3 regions of the Clostridium acetobutylicum ATCC 824 genome follow, and region 3 is predicted to be linked to each of the others. Evidence: a T-box and tRNA genes for the amino acid it is inferred to sense, from the RefSeq annotation. Region 3 holds a T-box; the other regions hold tRNA genes.

Region 1 (7,030 bases), 1.2 Mb from region 3:
TACGTAATATTTACGTTGATTAAACGTTAATTTTTTAACGAAGTTTATTAATATATTTTAATTATATTTTACATTTTGGGAGGATAAACATGAAAACAATAATCTTAAATGGCAATGAAGTGCATACAGATAAAGATATTACTATCCTTGAGCTAGCAAGAGAAAATAATGTAGATATCCCAACACTCTGCTTTTTAAAGGATTGTGGCAATTTTGGAAAATGCGGAGTCTGTATGGTAGAGGTAGAAGGCAAGGGCTTTAGAGCTGCTTGTGTTGCCAAAGTTGAAGATGGAATGGTAATAAACACAGAATCCGATGAAGTAAAAGAACGAATCAAAAAAAGAGTTTCAATGCTTCTTGATAAGCATGAATTTAAATGTGGACAATGTTCTAGAAGAGAAAATTGTGAATTCCTTAAACTTGTAATAAAGACAAAAGCAAAAGCTTCAAAACCATTTTTACCAGAAGATAAGGATGCTCTAGTTGATAATAGAAGTAAGGCTATTGTAATTGACAGATCAAAATGTGTACTATGCGGTAGATGCGTAGCTGCATGTAAACAGCACACAAGCACTTGCTCAATTCAATTTATTAAAAAAGATGGACAAAGGGCTGTTGGAACTGTTGATGATGTTTGTCTTGATGACTCAACATGCTTATTATGCGGTCAGTGTGTAATCGCTTGTCCTGTTGCTGCTTTAAAAGAAAAATCCCATATAGAAAAAGTTCAAGAAGCTCTTAATGACCCTAAAAAACATGTCATTGTTGCAATGGCTCCATCAGTAAGAACTGCTATGGGCGAATTATTCAAAATGGGATATGGAAAAGATGTAACAGGAAAACTATATACTGCACTTAGAATGTTAGGCTTTGATAAAGTATTTGATATAAACTTTGGTGCAGATATGACTATAATGGAAGAAGCTACTGAACTTTTAGGCAGAGTTAAAAATAATGGCCCATTCCCTATGTTTACATCTTGCTGTCCTGCATGGGTAAGATTAGCTCAAAATTATCATCCTGAATTATTAGATAATCTTTCATCAGCAAAATCACCACAACAAATATTTGGTACTGCATCAAAAACTTACTATCCTTCAATTTCAGGAATAGCTCCAGAAGATGTTTATACAGTTACTATCATGCCTTGTAATGATAAAAAATATGAAGCAGATATTCCTTTCATGGAAACTAACAGCTTAAGAGATATTGATGCATCCTTAACTACAAGAGAGCTTGCAAAAATGATTAAAGATGCAAAAATTAAATTTGCAGATCTTGAAGATGGTGAAGTTGATCCTGCTATGGGTACTTACAGTGGTGCTGGAGCTATCTTTGGTGCAACCGGTGGCGTTATGGAAGCTGCAATAAGATCAGCTAAAGACTTTGCTGAAAATAAAGAACTTGAAAATGTTGATTACACTGAAGTAAGAGGCTTTAAAGGCATAAAAGAAGCGGAAGTTGAAATTGCTGGAAATAAACTAAACGTTGCTGTTATAAATGGTGCTTCTAACTTCTTCGAGTTTATGAAATCTGGAAAAATGAACGAAAAACAATATCACTTTATAGAAGTAATGGCTTGCCCTGGTGGATGTATAAATGGTGGAGGTCAACCTCACGTAAATGCTCTTGATAGAGAAAATGTTGATTACAGAAAACTAAGAGCATCAGTATTATACAACCAAGATAAAAATGTTCTTTCAAAGAGAAAGTCACATGATAATCCAGCTATTATTAAAATGTATGATAGCTACTTTGGAAAACCAGGTGAAGGACTTGCTCACAAATTACTACACGTAAAATACACAAAAGATAAAAATGTTTCAAAACATGAATAATATATAAAATAAATGTGCCTTAACATCTAAGTTGAGGCACATTTATTTTACTATTTTACTCCATACTCTTTATAGTACTCATTAATTCTATCTTTCATTTTATCATCTATGATTACTTTGCCATTGATATTTTTCTTATACAAATATTCTACTACCTCTTCCATAGTAACAATAGAACATGTTTTAAATCCAAACTTTTCTTTAAGTTCAGTTAAGGCACTCTTATCTCCCTTACCTCTTTCCATTCTATCCACTGATATTATGATTCCCTTTACATCAACCTCAGCCTGTGATTTAAGTATAGGCATTGTTTCGTATACTGATGTACCAGCTGTTGTGACATCTTCTACAATTATAACTCTGTCTCCTTCTTCAAGCTTTGCTCCAAGAAGTATTCCCTTATCACCGTGATCTTTAACTTCTTTTCTATTTGAACAATAAGCTGCATTAATTCCATAAATATTATCAAGTGCCATAGCTACTGAAACACTTAAAGGTATTCCTTTATATGCAGGCCCAAATAAAATATCAAAATCATCTCCAAAATTATCATATATTGCTTTAGCATAAAACTTAGCCAACTTATTTAATTGATTACCTGTCTTGTAGTTACCTGTATTTATAAAAAATGGTGTTCTTCTGCCGCTTTTAGTTATGAAATCCCCAAAGGTAAGTACATTACTCTCCACCATAAATTCTATAAATTCTTGTTTGTATTGTTCCATTTTTAGCCCTCCATGTTTTTATTTAAAGAAGTCCAAATACAATTGTGCTACGTTATCTAAAATTCTTAAACTTCTTATAATATCATCCTTAATCTCAAGAGAATGATTAGCTCCCTCAAACAACATCAATTTAACATTTTTATTTTCTCTGATTTTATTTATACATTCACTTTTAAAAAATTCATCCTTAGTGCCTGACACCACAATGCACTTTCTGTCAACTATATACTTTAAAGTCTCTTCAATAGGTGTTAAGTAAAGAAACTTTATATTATCTATATTTAATTTAGAAGATGTACATCCAGCTATTTCTGTTCCAACACTTTTCCCTAAAAAATAAATGTTATCATACTTTTTTTCAATAACATTTTTTATAATGCCCTTTATTTCAATAGCTACATCTTCAATACTTTGTTTTCCTATGTCCTCCCAAGAAATCTTATTCTTATAGTTGATGCATAGAATATCTATATTATTCTGTGCAGCTGCTTTCCTTGCATAATACAGAAGAGGCTTTTCATGACCATAATTTATTCCTGGAAAAATTACAGTTAGAGCACTTGAATTTTCATAAGAATAAAGTTCTCCGTAGACATCATTATACTTTAATGATCTAACCAATTTATTATTCAAATACATCACCTTATTTGTTTTTTAGTTTATAAAATCCTTATAAAGTAAACTTGGTTGAATCCCCTTATTATTTTGATATTTGCCACTTGAATATTTTTCATAATCTCCACCAACGTCATGATAATATATTTGGCAAATTTCAACTCCAGAATATATTCTTATTGGTTCAACGCAGAATATCTCTAATGTCCAGTATCCTTTAAATCCAACGTCTCCAAACCCTGCTGTAACATGAATAAACACACCCAATCTTCCAATAGAAGATCTTCCTTCGAGCATTGGTACATATTTATCAGTTTCTGTATACTCCAATGTTCTTCCAAGATACAATTTTCTTGGCTCAAGTACAATTCCTTCTTCAGGAATTATAAGCTTTTTTGTTTTATTAGGTTTTTTCATATCCAAAACTTCTTCATCATAAACAAGAAGTTCATTATGTAATTTTAAATTATAGCTATTAGGATTTATTTGTTTTTCATTAAAGGGTTCTATTACTATATCTTTTCCTAAACTATCTTTTATCTGTTTTCCCGAAAGAATCATTTTCCTACTCCTTTACTTTTACTGATTAATTTCCTTTATAATTATATCATATATACTTCTGAAAAATAGAAGCAACTATACCTTAAAATATTAATTATTTACACAAAAATAAAAACCCAATCAAAAGATTGGGTTTTATTGGTGCGACAGGCAGGAGTCGAACCCGCAGCGCCTCGGTTCGTAGCCGAGTCCTCTATCCAGTTGAGGTACTATCGCAAAATATTAAGCATACTTATATTATCACATTAGAACAAAAAAATCAAATCCTATATTTTACCCTTATTTCTTCTTACAATATCCTTATACCGTAAAATCTTAATAATAACTGTAATACAGAGTATGTTAATATAGTAAATGTAGAAATTGCTAAAACAACCTTAGAATATACATTTCTACTCTTATTCGCTTTTACTCCAATAAAACAACCTAAGAGAGGTATTATAGGTATAAAATATCTGCCTTGTATTCCCTCAATAATATTAGCAGCCTTAGGTGTCCAAGATACATAAAGAGCTGACATAATCAATCCTACATTAATTATGAATACTATAAACATAATAATTCTATCCTTATTCTTTTCAATTAAAGTATGTTCGAATAATGCAATTAATACTAATGCCACTCCATAAAAAAGATACAAATTTAAAGGTAACCTTGTATCTAACCATCCAAAAACTCCTATAAAACTAATGGCGTAGAAAGACATTTTAAAATGAAATGTTCTAAGTAATATATGTATATATGTAATAGGATGTGAAAGAACAAATTCCATTTGTCCCGGAGTGTACGACCCGGCAGAAACCTTTATAGCTAAAATTTTAGATATTACCGAAACAGTTACTAAAGACATTAAGCATGCACCTAGCATTATTACAAATGTTCCTATATAATCCTTTTTACTATTAAACTTTTTTATTGGAATTATGAAGAATAAGATACACATTACAAAGTAAATTCTTTTACTAAAAGCTAGTAATGTAAATGCTATTATCATTGTAACAATCTGCCTTTTAGTTAGTTTAGCTTCCTCTTCCCCAAATGCATATCTAAGTACAAGCGCTATACTTAAAAAAGCCATAGAGTTTGTCATAGCATCCGCTGATAATGATGCTGCTTGATACAAATTCATTGGAGTTAAAGCTAAAAAAGCCATTAAATTTTTCTTAAAAGGTATCAATTTTACTGAAAAAAACACTATTATTGTCCAACATATTAAGTTAGCTATTCTCCCAAAATACATCATATAAAGTGCCGAAGCTCTAAAAATCTTAGCTAAATTAATGCCTATACTTTGTGGTATGTATACTATATCTGAATATATAGTGGCACTTCTAAAATCATTAAAAGCCACCTTATTTTTATTCAAAGGTAAATTAAGATAATATTTAATTTTATTAATATCTTGTTTTTTATTGGATTTAGCCTTTATGTCTTCAGATAAATTTTCTGACGTTTTTATTAGATTCTGCGGTAAGTATCCGCCTATGCCGCTATTATTCTTTTGTTCAAACATTTGACCTGTTGATATTTGATACGCCCTATAGAAATGTATTGGTTCATCTGGATCCTGAAATGGAGCATTTATTACTGCAAATAGCACACCAAAGAACAATGCAAATGCCATAAAAATATATTCTACTTTTACGACTCTTTTGTTCATAAAGAGTTATCAACTCCTTACTTGAATAAAATTATATTAAAAACAAATAAAAGGACATTTTACAATGTCCTTTTATGGCGGAGAAGGAGAGTTTCGAACTCTCGCGCCGGTTACCCGACCTATACCCTTAGCAAGGGCACCTCTTCAACCACTTGAGTACTTCTCCATATGCTCTACGAATTTCTTCTATTAAATTAATGGCGGAAAGATAGGGATTCGAACCCTAGGTGCGGTTACCCGCACGCCGGTTTTCAAGACCGGTGCCTTAAACCAACTCGACCATCTTTCCACATAACAACATAAAATATTATATCACATATTTTTTTGTTTGTCAACAATAAAATAAAATTTATTTTAAAATTTTATCCTATTTCTTACGACAAGATTTATTATAACATCCACTCTTTTTAATGTCAACGTTTTTATTTAATATTTATCTTTATCTGACATAATTTTTTTAGATAATTTAAGAAAGGCATTTAATGCCGGCGAAATCCACTTGTCCTTATGATACAATACCTGTGATATAATACCGAAATCTGGTCCACACCAGTTAAGTGGAATTAACTTTCCATTCTTTATTTCTTCTTCTACAGCAACCTTAGGAAGAAGTGTTATTCCCAATCTACTCATGGTAAATTGTTTTATAGCCTGAACACTTCCTGTTTCAAGAACAAGTTTAGGTTTTATATTATAACTTCTTAAAATATTTTCAAATGCAGCTCTATAACTGCATCCCATTTCTGTTAACACAAGAGGTTCTTCCACTATATCTTCTGGATATATTTTTTCTTTTTTTACAAGCGGATGATCTGGATATGCCAAAAGAATCATAGGTTCATCAAATTCAACCTCAGATATAAATTCATTTGAATCAATCTTAGTTCCTAGAGAAAATGCTACATCTATTATATTATCCTTCAAAAAATGTCTAAAATCAGCGCAACTTCCGAACTTTAAAGACACCTCTACATCTGGATATAATCTTCTATATTCTTTAAGTATCTCTGGAAGCCTTATAACGCATAAAGATTCAGCAGCACCTATTGTAAGTGTTCCACTTGGCTTTTCATCATCTAAAACTACTTTTTTTATTTCATTTGACAGTTTAATCATTTGTTTAGCATATGGCAATAACTTTTTTCCTTCATATGTTAAGGTAACTTTTTTTCCTATTCTTTCAAAAAGCTTTATTTGAAGTTCTTCTTCTAATATTTTTATTTGAGTAGTAACAGTAGATTGTGCGTAATTAAGCGAATGGGCTGCTTCCGTAAAGCTTTGATACTTACTTACAGCTATAAATGTATTTAACTGCTTAAAATCCATAACCTCTTCTCCTATCAATTTTTTTGAATATATTAATCAAATTTATCAATTTTACTAATATATACATGTATGTTAGCATATATATTATAAACAATCAAATAAATTTGAGGTGATTCCTATGAATAAATTAAGGGTTGGATTAATTGGTGGAACAGGCATGGTTGGACAAAGATTTGCATGTCTTTTAAAAGATCATCCTTGGTTCGAGGTTACACTAATTGCTGCAAGTAAAAAATCAGCTGGTCTTACCTATGAGGAAGCTGTAAAAGATAGATGGAAAATGAATGAGCCAATTCCTGAAGGAG
Region 2 (7,030 bases), 1.1 Mb from region 3:
AATCCTACCAGAGCTTATATACTTCTCCAAATATTCTCTATTAGTAAAACAGGTGATTCTAAAAGTATCCTCAAAATTACTACTTATATAATTTACTAATCCCTTTAAATAAGCTCCATCCGTTTCTGCTATAATCAAATTTATCTTTGCCATAAATCTACCCTCCATATCATAAACCATAACTTTTTATTCAATAGCAAATGTAAACTCACTATTAGCAAACATAATTGTATCTCCATTCCTAATTTCATATAATTCATCACTATTTATTTTTTGGCCATTTACAAAGGTTCCATTTCTTGATGTTAAATCTATTAAGTAGTATTTTTCATTTTGTTTTCTTATTTCCGCGTGAAGTTTTCCAACAGCTTTATTATCTGAAATATAATCTGCTTGTCCGGATATTCTACCTATTTTAAATGAGTCCTTATTTATGAATATTCTTTCTACTGTACCAGCTTTTTTACTCATTAGAAAGGCTGTTTTTGAATCTAAAAGTTCTGTTTCATAAGACATTTCCGTTACTATTTCTCTTTTAGATGGTTTACTTTCCTTAGCTTCCTTATCGCGTTTTATAAAACTAGTATTTGCTCTTCTTTTATCAGCTACCGTTTCAACTTTATTTCCTCTTAACAAAATAAATATTACAAGAGCTACATCTACAGCAACTACTACTGCTATAGCTATAATCATAAACAGCATTTTAAGTATAAATGCAACCTCAATACCTATTATTGCTGCTGCTATAACTTGAGAAATAACTATATATAATATCTTTCTTTTCTTATTACCAGTTGTATTGCTTTTTACTTCCACCTTCTTACTTTTAAGGTTGCTATCTGTGTTAAATTCTTCACTTTTATTTTGAGTAACATCTATATTAGAAGGCTTTATTTCATGATGCACAACTGGTTCCTTAACAACTTCTTCTTGTATAGGTTCATTTTCAATTCTCACAGGTACACTTTCTACTTTATTTTGAATATTACTTTCAGGGGCATCTACTACTTTAATACCAGATGTTTCAGAACTTTCAAGATAATTTTTAAAGCCTACCAAATTAAAATCATCTTTTCTAAGATATTTTAAAGTTTCTTGTATGATGTTTTCAGAAGTTTTTTCCTCAATACTTACAAAATCTATGATTAAACTTTTAACAAGATTTCTATATGTTACATTTATATCTTCTTCGGTAATTAGCTCAAATGGAAGATATAATAAGTTCACGCTGAAATCTTTTTCACTTATAAATATTGTTTCTAAATCCATAAGAAACTTTTTCTCATCTAGAAAATAATTTTTGCATTCCAAAAGGCATACTGCTATATTTTTTAGTATTGTTATAAATTCACTTTTCCTTATAGTTCTTCCCTTTAAATATTCTTTTATCGGTATTCTTCCTGTTGCATCATATAAAACTTTGATTTTATCATTAAATTGTCTTATTTCAATATTCAAAGCTCCAGAAGTAGGATTATTATTTATCATTTCAACTTCATAATCTACAATGCAATCAATATTATCTAAATAAGTTACTATATAATTTTTTGAAGGATTATTTTCAAACTCCAACTTTAAATTACTTTTATTCATTCTTTCCTGCTCCTTTATTATTTAGATTTAAAATCCAACATGCTTCTTTAATTTATCTATAAAGCCTTCATCAGATACAAATCCAACAATTATTATGGATATGTTATCTTTTTCTCCCCTTTCCTTAACCTTGTTTACAAATTTCTGCGCTGCTTCTTGAAGCACATCATTATCAATAATGTTTTTAATCTTTTTTATTTCACTATATAATTCTTCTTCTTCAAATTTGTTGTAAAAGCCATCACAGCACAAAACAAAAACATCATTTTTATTTATTTTTCCACGTTCTTTAAATACTTCAATGTTTTCTTTAACTCCAACACATTGTGTAAGTATATTCTTTTTAGCACTATTTTTTGCTTCAATTTCTGTCATAATATTATTTCTAACATTCATAGCTACCAGTGTATGATCTTCTGTAAGCTGCTTTATTTCCTTGTTTATTTTATATATTCTGCTGTCTCCAACATGAGCAATATAGTATATATCATTACATAGTAATAAAGCCGATACAGTTGTACCAACCTTCACTGATTCTTTTTTGCCATAATCTCTAATTTTCGTATTAACAACTTCTATGATTTTGGCCATAAATTCTGTTATTTTTTTTTCATCCTTTTCATTTATGATTCTTTCATAGTGTTTGTCAAACCACTCTTTAAAGTATTTAACTGAAATAGAACTTGCTATTTCTCCAAAGGAAAGCCCTCCCATTCCGTCACACATAACAAACAATCCAATATCTCGATTGTTGTCTTCATAAATTTTCACTAAAAAGTTGTCCTGATTAGTTGGCTTTATATTTCCTTTATCACTTACAGCACCTACTACAATTTCCATATATACTCCTTTTCAATTTTGTTACTATACTTGTACAATTTTTATAATAACAATTAGTTGCTTATTAATTTAAAATATATAATAACATACACATAATACCATTATTTTTTTCAAATATCCACCTTCAATTACGTTTTTTCTTATATTTATAACTCCTTTTTAAATTTTACTCAATAATATTTTAAATTTTTTATTGTATATATAATCAAGCTATTTTTTATCTTATAATCTACTCTATATATTAATGTAGCTTTTTTGCTTGTCCCTTAATTTCAAATCGTTTTAGAGAAAGCAAAAAGACCTTGCAATACTTTCATATTACAAGGTCTTTTTGGTGTGCCCGATAGGAATCGAACCTACGGCACGCGGTTTAGGAAACCGCTGCTCTATCCTACTGAGCTACGAGCACATATTAAATTTTCCATTACAAGTTAATATTTTATTACTAAAACCTCTTCATGTCAATATGTCTATCCCTCTATTTTGTGTTTATTTTTTTATATTGCATGTATTATTTTTAACAAATACATATAATATACTATATAATTTCATCCCTAAATAGTTTCTTTGTAATATTTTATATATTCTGATAATTCAAGTGCTTTTCATTTACAAAGTTACTGTATTTTGCTATTATGATAGTATAAATATGTAAAGGGGATGCTTACAATGATTGATGAATTAAAGAAAGTTCTTCTTGCAGGATTAGGCTCAGCTGCCTATACTTATGAAAAAGGTTCAAAATTAATTGATGAGATGGTTAAAAAGGGTAAACTAACTCTTGAAGAAGGAAAAGAACTTTCTCAAGAATTAAAAAAGAGTATAAAAGAAAAAAGTGAACTCGTAGGTGAAAAAGTAAAGCCTGTATCAAAGCAGGATATTTCAGATGTTTTAGATAAATATACTGCAGTTTTAAATGCTGAAATAACTGAATTAAAGGAAAGAGTTTCAAAACTAGAAGATAAAATACAGTAACTTAGTTGAAATAAAACACTTTAATTAAAGGGAAACCATGCTGAAGCTTTCACCAATTTTAAAATCTGCAAGGCATTTTAACTGGTTTCCCTACACATAGTTTATAGTTATAAGTTAGAGCTTTTAGATACTGTTTTTAAAGAGAGGTTTAAAGATGAAAAAGTCAGTGCAGCGTTTTAGAAAAATAGTTAAAGTTCTTGCCTTTTATGGTTTTGGCTACATAGTTGACTCCAAGCTTAATAATGCAAAAAATTCTCCTGAAAACTTGAGAAGAGCTTTTGAAGCTCTTGGCCCAACCTTTATTAAAATAGGTCAAATTTTAAGCACAAGACCTGATATAATTCCTCCTGATTACATACATGAGCTTTCAAAGCTTCAAGATAAAGCCCCTGCGGAAACCTTCGAGAATATGGAAAGAATATTCATAGAAGAATTTAAAAGACCTATTGATGATTTTTTTTCCTACTTTAATAAAAAGCCTCTAGCATCAGCTTCAATTGCTCAAGTTCATGAAGCCACTTTAAAGAGCGGCAAAAAAGTAATTGTAAAGATTCAAAGGCCTAATATAGAAGAAAAGATGAAATTAGATCTTTCTATCCTATATAAAATAGTAAGCTTAACAAAGGCAAAATTTTTAGATACCTTAATAGATTCTAAAGAAGCTATTGAAGAATTGATTTCCTCTACAGAACTCGAACTGGACTTTAAAAATGAAGCTAACAACATGGTTCTTTTTAAAAAATTAAACTCAGATACGGATTTTGTTACATGCCCAGACTTAGTTAGCAAGCTATCAAGCCGACACATAATAACTATGGATAAAATAGATGGTTTAAAGGTAACTGATGTAAAAGCGCTTAAAGAGGCAGGACATGATATAGATGATATTGGCAAAAAATTAGCTCTTTCATACTTTAAACAGGTTTTTGAAGACGGTTTCTTTCATGGTGATCCTCATCCTGGAAACATACTAATACAAAAAAATAAAATATGCTACATAGACTTCGGAATCATGGGGCATATTAGTAAAAATCTTAAAAACGCATTAAACGATATTATTATATCAATAGCTTATCAAAATATAGATAAATTAATATCTGTAATAATGTCTATTGGAATAAAAACCGGCTATATTGATAGAAATCAACTCTATGAAGATATAGACTATATTTTTGCAAGCTATTTATCAACTTCTCTTGAAAACATAAAAATATCTCAGCTAATTCAAGAAGTATTTGACTGTTCAAAGAGAAATAATGTTAGAATGCCTAAGGATTTAATCATTCTTGTAAGAGGCTTTGTAATAATTGAAGGTGTTATTGCTAAAATTTCGCCTGATATTTCTTTCTTAGATGTTGCAATTCCCTTTGTTAAAGCTCAAAACAAAGCAGAGATCTTTGGCAATTTTAACATGTATGAAGTTTTACTTAACTCATATATGTTTTTCAAATCATCATTAAAGGTTCCAAAAAAGTTTATAGATTTAAGTGACAGTATCATGAGGGGCCGTGCTAAACTTCAACTTAGCCACACAAATCTAGAGGAATCTATAAATGAATTAAGTAAAATGGTTAACAGACTTATATTAGGTATAATAATATCCTCAATGATAATAAGCTCCTCTGTTATAGTTCACTCAAATATAGGTCCTAAGGTATGTAATATTTCTATAATAGGAATTACAGGATATATCCTTACTGCACTTATGGGTTTTTGGCTACTTATCTCTATAATACGTTCACATAAAATGTAAGACCTCACAATGATAAAAGTGAGGTCTTTTAGTACTTTATAATATATCTATTCCATTAAAAAGATATCTAGTTATCTTATTTGTAAGATTCTCCATACTTTCGTTTCCTTGATTTATTAAGTCATACACCGCTCCAGAACAAAGTACACCAAAAAAAGTATAGGACATAAACTCAGTTTCTCCTTTTTTTATGTAGCCTTTTTCCATTGCGTCTTTAAGATATCTTTCAATAATCTCTATATAGTCCTTTATAACTTTCCTTAATTCAAGCTGTCTGGAATCCTGACCCCAAAGCTGGCTCATAAGTACCTTAAAAAAGTCTCTATTTCTAAATATCATTCCTATTTGAAACCTACAGATTGCTTTTAACTTATTTACAGGATTACTTTCCTTTCCTGCTTCCTGTTCCATTTCTTCTCTTATAACATTCATGCCTTCAGAAATTACATATTTAAAAATTTCTTCCTTACTTTTAAAATGGTAATAAAGAGTTCCCTTTGCTACTTTTGCATTCGATGCAATCTCATCCATAGTTGCACCATCATATCCATTCTTTGAAAATATCATAAGGGCAGACTTGAATATGGCATTCTTTGTCTTATTCATTTGATCACTCCAAATTTTAACTTTATTTCATATTTCCCTAATAATAATTATAGTATCATAAAATAACTTCATCAAGTAATTATTTTTTGACATCAACTAAGTCCAAAGCTTATAATTATAACAAAATCTAAGTAATTAAATTATAAAGAGGTTGAAAATGATTAAATATTATAATAGAAAAACAAAGCAGTATGAAATTGAGAAGGTAGCAGGGGAAAATTACCTTAACTGGACTTACTCCTCTCCTATTGGAATGAGCTTTCTGGAAGCTTTGATAAAGAAGAAGGCATTTTCAAGTATATATGGTTCATTTTGTGATTCAAAAATCAGTAAAGGCAAAGTAAAAAAATTCATAGACTCCTTTGATATTGACATTCTAGAAAGTGAAAAAAAGCCTGAAGCTTTCAAATCCTTCAATGATTTCTTTACTAGAAAACTTACAAAAGAAGCAAGACCTTTCTCCACAAATAAAGAAATTTTAATTTCTCCTGGAGATGGTAGACTACTTGTTTATGAGAATATAGATTTAGATAATTTAGTTGAAATAAAAGGTATGGGCTATAGCCTAAAGGAACTTATAAAGGATGAAAAAATAAGCTCAAAATATAAGAATGGAATATGTATGATTCTAAGGCTATGTCCAACTGATTATCATAGGTTTCATTTTGTAGATAGCGGTGTGTGCAGCGCTACCTCAAAAATTAAAGGCTCATATTACTCAGTGAATCCTATTGCCTTAAATAAAGTAAAGAGGTTATTTTGCGAAAACAAAAGAGAATGGAGTATATTAAAGTCTGATAATTTTAAGGATATCCTATATATAGAAGTTGGAGCTACTTGCGTTGGAAGTATTATTCAAACTTACAAGGAAAATACCAAGGTCAACAAAGGTGATGAAAAAGGCTACTTTAAATTTGGAGGCTCCACAGTAGTTTTATTCTTTGAAAAAGATTCAGTTAAAATAGATGAAGATATACTTGAGCAAACAAGATTAGGTTACGAAACTAAAGTATTTATGGGTGAAAGTATTGGAAAAAAATAATCCCTACATTAATAATGTAATGTATAAAAAGTGTGCTTAAGCAGCACACTTTTTATACTATTTCATAAGAAAAAAGCCGTCAATTCTATAGTCTTTTCTATTATCCATAATTTTAAATCTGCTTTTCTCTTTAAATTCACCTAAATTGTATATATACATATTTTTATCATCGCAGGTATAAAGCTTATTATCCTGGACTTCAATTTCCATTAAATTATGCT
Region 3 (7,030 bases):
ATTGAAAATATTAATTTATGCCTTTTTAAAAACATATGAGTTCACTTCCCTTCCTCTACATTAATTTTGCACTAAATTCATATATTTCTTCTAATGAGTTTATATCCTTTTTATCTAAGTAAACTCGTATTAATTTCAACATTATTTTGGAATTAATTTTATCTTTTTTACCTGAAAGAATGAAAAATTCATTTTTTATATCTGAAATTTTCATTATATTATTCTGAAGTATGTATATGTCAATTAACTCTAAAAGTATATCATCTATTAAAAAATAATAAGAATAATTTTTAGCATACTTCAAAGCCTTTAAATAATGCTCTTCAGCACTTTCCAGCTCGTTTAACTCTCTATATACTTTTGCTATTTCAAAATGAAAATTAGGTAACAGTTTAAACTCTTTATTAATATTTACTAGATTCTCTAATACAAGGTTTAATATTTCTCTTGATTTGTTGAAATTTGAAAGCTTTATATATAATTGTGATAAATTTATAAGTATCATTATATACTGCTCATTATCCTTCTTGTCCATTGAATCTAATATCTTGTTACATATATTTAAACTCTTTTCATAATTCTTAACTGCTTCATAACAGGCTGCCTTTTGCAAAAGTACTTCATAATATTTTTGCTTATCTATTTCTTTTATTATATTTTCAAGCTTAATAAGCTTGTTTAAAGCCTTGTCATATTCCTCTAACTTTATATAGCACAGTGAACTATTGAATAAAAAAATCACTTTATACTTATCATCCATACTAGTAAAACGCTCTAGTGCAAACTCACAGCATTTAGCACCATAATCATATTTTGCTGTATAAAAGTATACCATTGATAATTTCCTTAAAATAGATACTACATTATCAGTAACCATATCTACATTTATTAATGATCTTGCTTTTTCATAGTATATAGCGCTTTTATAAAAATTGTTTATACTACAAAAGTAATCTCCAGCTAATTCAAAAATAACTATTTTTTTGTCCTTTATATCCCAATTTACTAGGAATGCCTCCACTTCATTTAATTTATCAACGAAACTTATATCCTTGTATACAATTAAATCCTTTAATTCTTTTATGTACTGATCAAGTATTTTATTTGCTTGAGATGCTTCATCTTCTATTAAATATTCTATATCCTCTTCAATTGTTATATTCCTTCTATTACAAATCTCCTGTAAATTTTTTAGCATTATTTCTGCTGCATGTCTAGTAAGATTTGCTTTTCCATGTTCTATCTGGCTTATGAGATTCCTAGTTATATCATTTCCAGCCAAACTATCTTGATTTAATTTGTATTTCTCTCTCAACTTTTTTAGCTTTACGCCAATAGGCAGTATTTGATAACTTCTCATATAAATTCTCCTTACTGCAAATGAACTCTTTTTCTATTATTATATCACCATTTTATGGAAATTCAACCATATTTTTTTACATTTAATATATTTATAACAAGATACTGTTAATTTTCAACAAAAGAAGAAGGATGAAAAGTATTACTTTCCATCCTTCTTCTTAACTCTATTTGGCTTTGCTTTGGGTTTTATTACCATTTTCTTGCCTGTATTTCTTTTTTCAGCTCTAGAAGTTTTACTCCAACCTACTACATCAAAGAAGGCATATAATCCAAATAGGAATAATGCCATAACAGCATAATAAACTATTTGATTTATGTTAAAACCCGAAACTCCTATTTTAAGCCTAGCACCAATTATGTTTGCAGCAAAAAACATAATTATTATAAAAGCTAGTATAACCCATTTATTTAGCTTTGATATAAAGAAACGTTTTGTAAAATTATAAACGCTCATTACAGCAATCATAAGTAAAAAAAGTATTGCCAGTGTTTTAATACTAAACGCCATGTGCATTTTCCCTCCTTACATTTCTTCAACTACATCTATTCCTATGAGACTAAGTGCATTTTTTATAACTATTGAAGCAGCCTCAACAAGAGCAAGTCTTGCATTCTTTAATTCTTCATCAGATGTATTTGAAATATTATAGGCATTATAAAATTTATTGAACGCCTTTGCAACCTCTATTACATATCTAGTTATAACCGATGGCTCAAGTCTATCTATAGCATTTAAAATAGCACCGTTAAAGCCTTTAAGTTGTTTTATCAAGTCAAATTCTTCTGCTGAAACAAGTTTATCATAACTTACATTACCTTTTACTTCTCCAAGCTTTCTCAAAATACTCTTTGCTCTTGCATAGGAATATTGAACATATGGTCCTGTCTCCCCTTCAAAACTTAGCATTTCCTTCCAATCAAATATTATGTCTCTTTCTCTTCCATTCTTAAGATAAGTAAATATAACTGCTCCTATTCCAACTTTTCTAGATACTTCTTCCTTATTGTCAAGTTCAGGATTTTTTTCTTCAATAATTTCACTTGTTTTTTGAACTGATTCTTTTAGTAAATCTTCAAGGAATATAACATCACCATTTCTAGTTGAAAGCTTCCCTTCTGCAAATCTTACAAGACCATAACCTACATGAATACAATCCTTTGACCATTCATGACCTGCAAGCTCTAGCGTCTTTAAAAATTGCTTAAAATGAAGTGACTGCTCAAGTCCTACAACATATATGCTCTTATCGAAATTATAGGTCTTTTTTCTGTACTCAGCCGCTGCTAAATCTCGAGTTGCATAGATACTTGCTCCATCAGCCTTTTTAATTATACATGGAGGCATATTGTATTCATCTAGCATTACAACCTTGGCTCCATTACTTTCTGTCAAAAGTCCTTTTTCATTAAGTTCTTCTTCTATTGCATCTATTTTATCACTATAAAAGCTTTCTCCTGTATATGAATCAAACTCAACTCCAATTTGATTGTATACTTTTTTGAATTCTCTTAAGCTTAAGTCTTTAAATTTTGTCCACAGCTCTACTTCTTCTTTCTCTCCGTCCTCAAGTCTCTTAAAGTACATTCTACCTTCGTCTTCCAATAGTGGATCCTTTTCTGCTTCCTTATGGAACTTTACGTATATTCTTAATAATTCTTTTATTGGATCCTTATAAAGAGCATCTTCATCACACCATCTTTTATATGCAGATATAAGTTTACCAAATTGAGTACCCCAATCTCCAAGATGATTTATTCTAACACAGTCATAACCTTCCATTGAAAATATTTTATAAAGAGAACTTCCGAGCACTGTACCGAATAAATGACCCACATGAAAAGGTTTTGCTATATTAGGGGAAGAATATTCAATAAGTACCTTTTTCCCCTCTCCCACTTTTGAACGACCGTAGTTATCTCTTTCACTTAAAACACTCTCTATTGTTTCTTTTGCAAAATCTGCTTTATCAACAAAGAAATTGATATAAGGTCCTAAATTCTCTACTTTTTCAAAACCAGATTGATCTATTTTTTTACATACTTCTTCTGCTATAGCATTTGGAGCTTTTCTTAATACTTTAGCAAATTGGAAACATGGAAGTGCAAAATCACCCATGTCCTTTTTAGGCGGTATCTCTATAATTTTATAAAGTGCCTCAACATCCATATCTACAATTTTATTAATTCTTTCAGCTATTACTTTCTTGTAATCCACAATTTTGCCTCCTTAGATTTAAATATAAAAAAAACGCCTCTACATAACTGCAGAGACGATTATATTTCGCGGTACCACTCTGATTGACCTTATTAATAAAAGTCCACCTTAAAAATTTTAACGCGTTAAGCGGATAATTCATCTCCATGGCTCTATTTCACATATGTCTTAATACTGAACTTTCACCAAAATATCAGCTCGCTTAAAAAATCGACATGCTACTTTCCACTTCATAGATTTTTATATTATTATTATATATTATAACAACATTTATTATACTTTACAATTAAATATTAATCAATAACACTCATGCTTATATACAATATTGCCATCAATTATTGTGTATATTGTTTTTGTAAATACCTCCATTGGATTACCATCGAAGATAGCTATGTCTGCATCCTTCCCTTTCTCAATACTTCCAAGCCTCGACGCAACACCACAAATTTCAGCAGCATTTAGGGTTATTGCATAAAGAGCATCTTCTACTTTCATTCCTTCCCTACATGAAAGTCCAGCACAAATAGGCAGATACTGAATTGGTATAACTGGGTGATCTGTTATTATTGCAGTTTTTATACCCATATTTGCTAATACACCTGGAGTTTTAAAGGTTTTATTTGAGACCTCACTTTTAGATCTTGATGTAAGCGATGGTCCTACTAAAACTGGATACCCTGACTCCTTTACCTTCTCAGGTATTAGGTGTCCTTCTGTGCAGTGATCTAATGTAATATTAATCTTAAACTCCTTTGCTATTCTTATAGCTGTCAGTATATCATCAGCTCTATGAGCATGAACCTTAAGAGGAATATTTCCCTCAATTACCGGAATTAATGCTTCTAGTTTTAAATTCTTTTCAATTCTTTCTCCCTTTGCCTTTAAAGCTTCCTTTTTATTTTTATAATTCTCAGCCTCTGTAAGAGCTTCTCTTAAAAGAGCTGCTATTGCCATCCTTGTTACAGGAGCCTTGCCCTTTCCACCATAAACTCTTTTAGGATTTTCACCTAACGCAGCCTTAACTGCAGCCGGTTCTAGAACAACCATATCATCAATGCATTTTCCGTAGGTCTTCATAAAGACAAATTGTCCACCAATTACATTTGCACTTCCCGGACCAGTCATAACACCTGTAATCCCACCCATAACAGCATCATTAAAAGCAGAATCCATTGGGTTTATAGCATCTATAGCTCTTAAATTTGGTGTAACTGGATTTGAAACCTCATTTATATCAAGCCCAACTTTTCCTATATCCTGCTCATCAATTCCTATATGACAATGTGCATCTATTATTCCAGGAATAACTGTAAAATTTGATGCATCTATTACTTTCATGTATTTATTCTCTTTTATATTTTCATTCACATCAACTATTTTTCCATTATCTATTAAAACGCATCCCTTATCGTAATTCTTGCCTGTCATGGTAATAATTTTTCCATTTTTTATAAGTAACATATATTCTCCCCCATTTATAATATAATAGTCTTGACCATAATTTTTTTATTTAAATTATAGTCTTGAATTATTCTATATTTAATAATATAATGATTATTACAACCATTATATGCAGTTTGAAAAACCTTTTTATGAGTTTATTTTTTTTACATCATATTTTATTACTTTTTGGAAATTATAGATTTACTATACTTATTATAAACTGTATATAGATTACTGTACAAATTATGTTTTCATAAACCACTGTAGTGTACAAATTTAAGGAGGAAAAATGGATAATTTAATACCTATTTTTTTAGGCGCATTACAAATAACTTTATTAGACGTAGTTTTAAGTGGTGACAACATAGGAGTTATCGCATTAGCAACAAAAGATTTACCAAAAACATTAGCAAAAAAAGCCTCTTTTATTGGGGTTGTAGCTGCCGTGACACTTAGAATAATTTTTGCATGCTTAATAACCTACATACTTATGATTCAGTGGCTTCCTATCAAGTTAGTGGGCGGAATAATTTTAGTTAAAATAACCTGGGACTTTATAAAACCTCATGAAGAATCTAGCAATAAAGCAGTACATAATTCAAAAAAAATGTTAGCAGCAATTCAAAGCATAATATTAGCTGACTTTACAATGAGCTTAGATAATGTACTTGCTATCGCAGCAGCTGCAAAAGGACATATAGGTTTGATTGTATTTGGTTTGATTTTAAATATTCCAATAATATTTTGGGGAAGTCAATATGTAGCAACCTTAATGAAAAAATATAAGATAGTAATATATATAGGTGGCGCTATTCTTGCCCACACTGCTTTTTCAATGATATTTGAGGATAGACTTATTAAAAATATAGTTCCTCATTCACTAGGAATTTTTCTACCATATGCTTTTGCTGCCTTAACTCTTCTCTATGGTTTTATAATACTTTCTTTTAGTTCAAGTACTAAGCGTTCAGAAAAAAGCCAAGATGAATGTGCAATAACCAAAAAATAATAAAAAACCGCCATTTTGGCGGTTTTTTATTATTTAGCTGTTGAATCATATTTATTTAACTGTATTCCTTTTATAAACAATAATTAATTTTATATATTAAGCTTAGCTCCATCTATTTGGGACTGCATAATTTGTTTTATATTAGCTTGTACAAAACTATTTAAGCAAAACATCGCTATAAATATAACTATTATAGAAACAACTACCGTAATAATTACTGCCTTATCTTTATCAACTTTAAATATATCCCTTATTATTAAAACTAATGTTACTATAGAAATTATAAGTCCTATTAATTCTACAAAAATACCAACTGAATTAGATATATACGATACTATTATTGATATTAATTTAAAATATAAAAATGGCACTGTGTATACAACGGCAATATTATATATTGTTAAAATATTAACCTTATTTTTATCAACAACATTTAATGCTAGATATAAAACTCCAAATATAACTGCAACGGCAAGTATAAAAACAAAAGCATTTTCAATAAATATCATTCCATATGAAATATGTAAATCTTGTTTTGCATCAAAATACCTACTTGTAGAACCAATAATATTTCCTATAAGTGAACTACCAAGCACTCCTGTAAGTAGCTTCTCTATTCCTGATAATACCTGCTGAATTCTCCACATACCTAATATTGCAGATATAAGCAATAAAATTAATGTTGCTAATATAGAATTATTCCTTGAAGTTCTTTGAACAAATTCTTCAGACGCTGATACAGGTTTTAAAAACACATTTCCTAAACTTTTAACTACTCCCTTAAAATCCAAATTAAGATTTTGAATTTTCCCTACTGCATTTCCCACTTTTGATGATTCTGGTTGCTTAGCTCCACACGCTCCACAAAATAAATCATCATCATTTAATTGTGCGCCACAATTTACGCAATACTTCATAATTTGCCTCCTTCAAAAATAACATTTTTACCAAAATAATTAATAAAAACTACTAAAAATAATATATTATTTATTTCATCTAAT

Evidence for each region. The T-box of region 3 lies ahead of argS (arginine--tRNA ligase). A T-box ahead of a tRNA ligase gene usually reads a tRNA of that ligase, here a tRNA-Arg.
Region 1: it encodes a tRNA-Arg, which carries the amino acid that the T-box ahead of argS (arginine--tRNA ligase) is inferred to sense. The anticodon was not compared.
Region 2: it encodes a tRNA-Arg, which carries the amino acid that the T-box ahead of argS (arginine--tRNA ligase) is inferred to sense. The anticodon was not compared.

Annotation. Positions count from the first base shown of each region.
Region 1 covers NC_003030.1:32,909-39,938, reverse strand. Annotated here, with positions in the region: gene CA_RS00180 (ferredoxin hydrogenase) at 90-1,838, shown strand; gene pyrE (orotate phosphoribosyltransferase) at 1,889-2,563, opposite strand; gene CA_RS00170 (alpha/beta family hydrolase) at 2,582-3,202, opposite strand; gene dcd (dCTP deaminase) at 3,218-3,739, opposite strand; tRNA gene CA_RS00160 (tRNA-Arg) at 3,879-3,955, opposite strand; gene CA_RS00155 (DUF2142 domain-containing protein) at 4,029-5,399, opposite strand; tRNA gene CA_RS00150 (tRNA-Ser) at 5,475-5,565, opposite strand; tRNA gene CA_RS00145 (tRNA-Ser) at 5,598-5,688, opposite strand; gene CA_RS00140 (LysR family transcriptional regulator) at 5,826-6,725, opposite strand; gene asd (aspartate-semialdehyde dehydrogenase) at 6,844-7,030, shown strand, end outside.
Region 2 covers NC_003030.1:41,669-48,698, reverse strand. Annotated here, with positions in the region: gene CA_RS00230 (AAA family ATPase) at 1-153, opposite strand, end outside; gene CA_RS00225 (DUF6382 domain-containing protein) at 187-1,593, opposite strand; gene CA_RS00220 (PP2C family protein-serine/threonine phosphatase) at 1,621-2,433, opposite strand; tRNA gene CA_RS00215 (tRNA-Arg) at 2,766-2,842, opposite strand; gene CA_RS00210 (phasin family protein) at 3,103-3,408, shown strand; gene CA_RS00205 (ABC1 kinase family protein) at 3,563-5,161, shown strand; gene CA_RS00200 (TetR/AcrR family transcriptional regulator) at 5,198-5,767, opposite strand; gene CA_RS00195 (phosphatidylserine decarboxylase) at 5,925-6,809, shown strand; gene CA_RS00190 (YncE family protein) at 6,867-7,030, opposite strand, start outside.
Region 3 covers NC_003030.1:1,188,128-1,195,157, reverse strand. Annotated here, with positions in the region: gene CA_RS05540 (helix-turn-helix domain-containing protein) at 56-1,360, opposite strand; gene CA_RS05535 (hypothetical protein) at 1,502-1,870, opposite strand; gene argS (arginine--tRNA ligase) at 1,886-3,577, opposite strand; T-box leader at 3,626-3,820, opposite strand; gene CA_RS05525 (amidohydrolase) at 3,875-5,038, opposite strand; gene CA_RS05520 (TerC family protein) at 5,310-6,029, shown strand; gene CA_RS05515 (zinc ribbon domain-containing protein) at 6,119-6,946, opposite strand.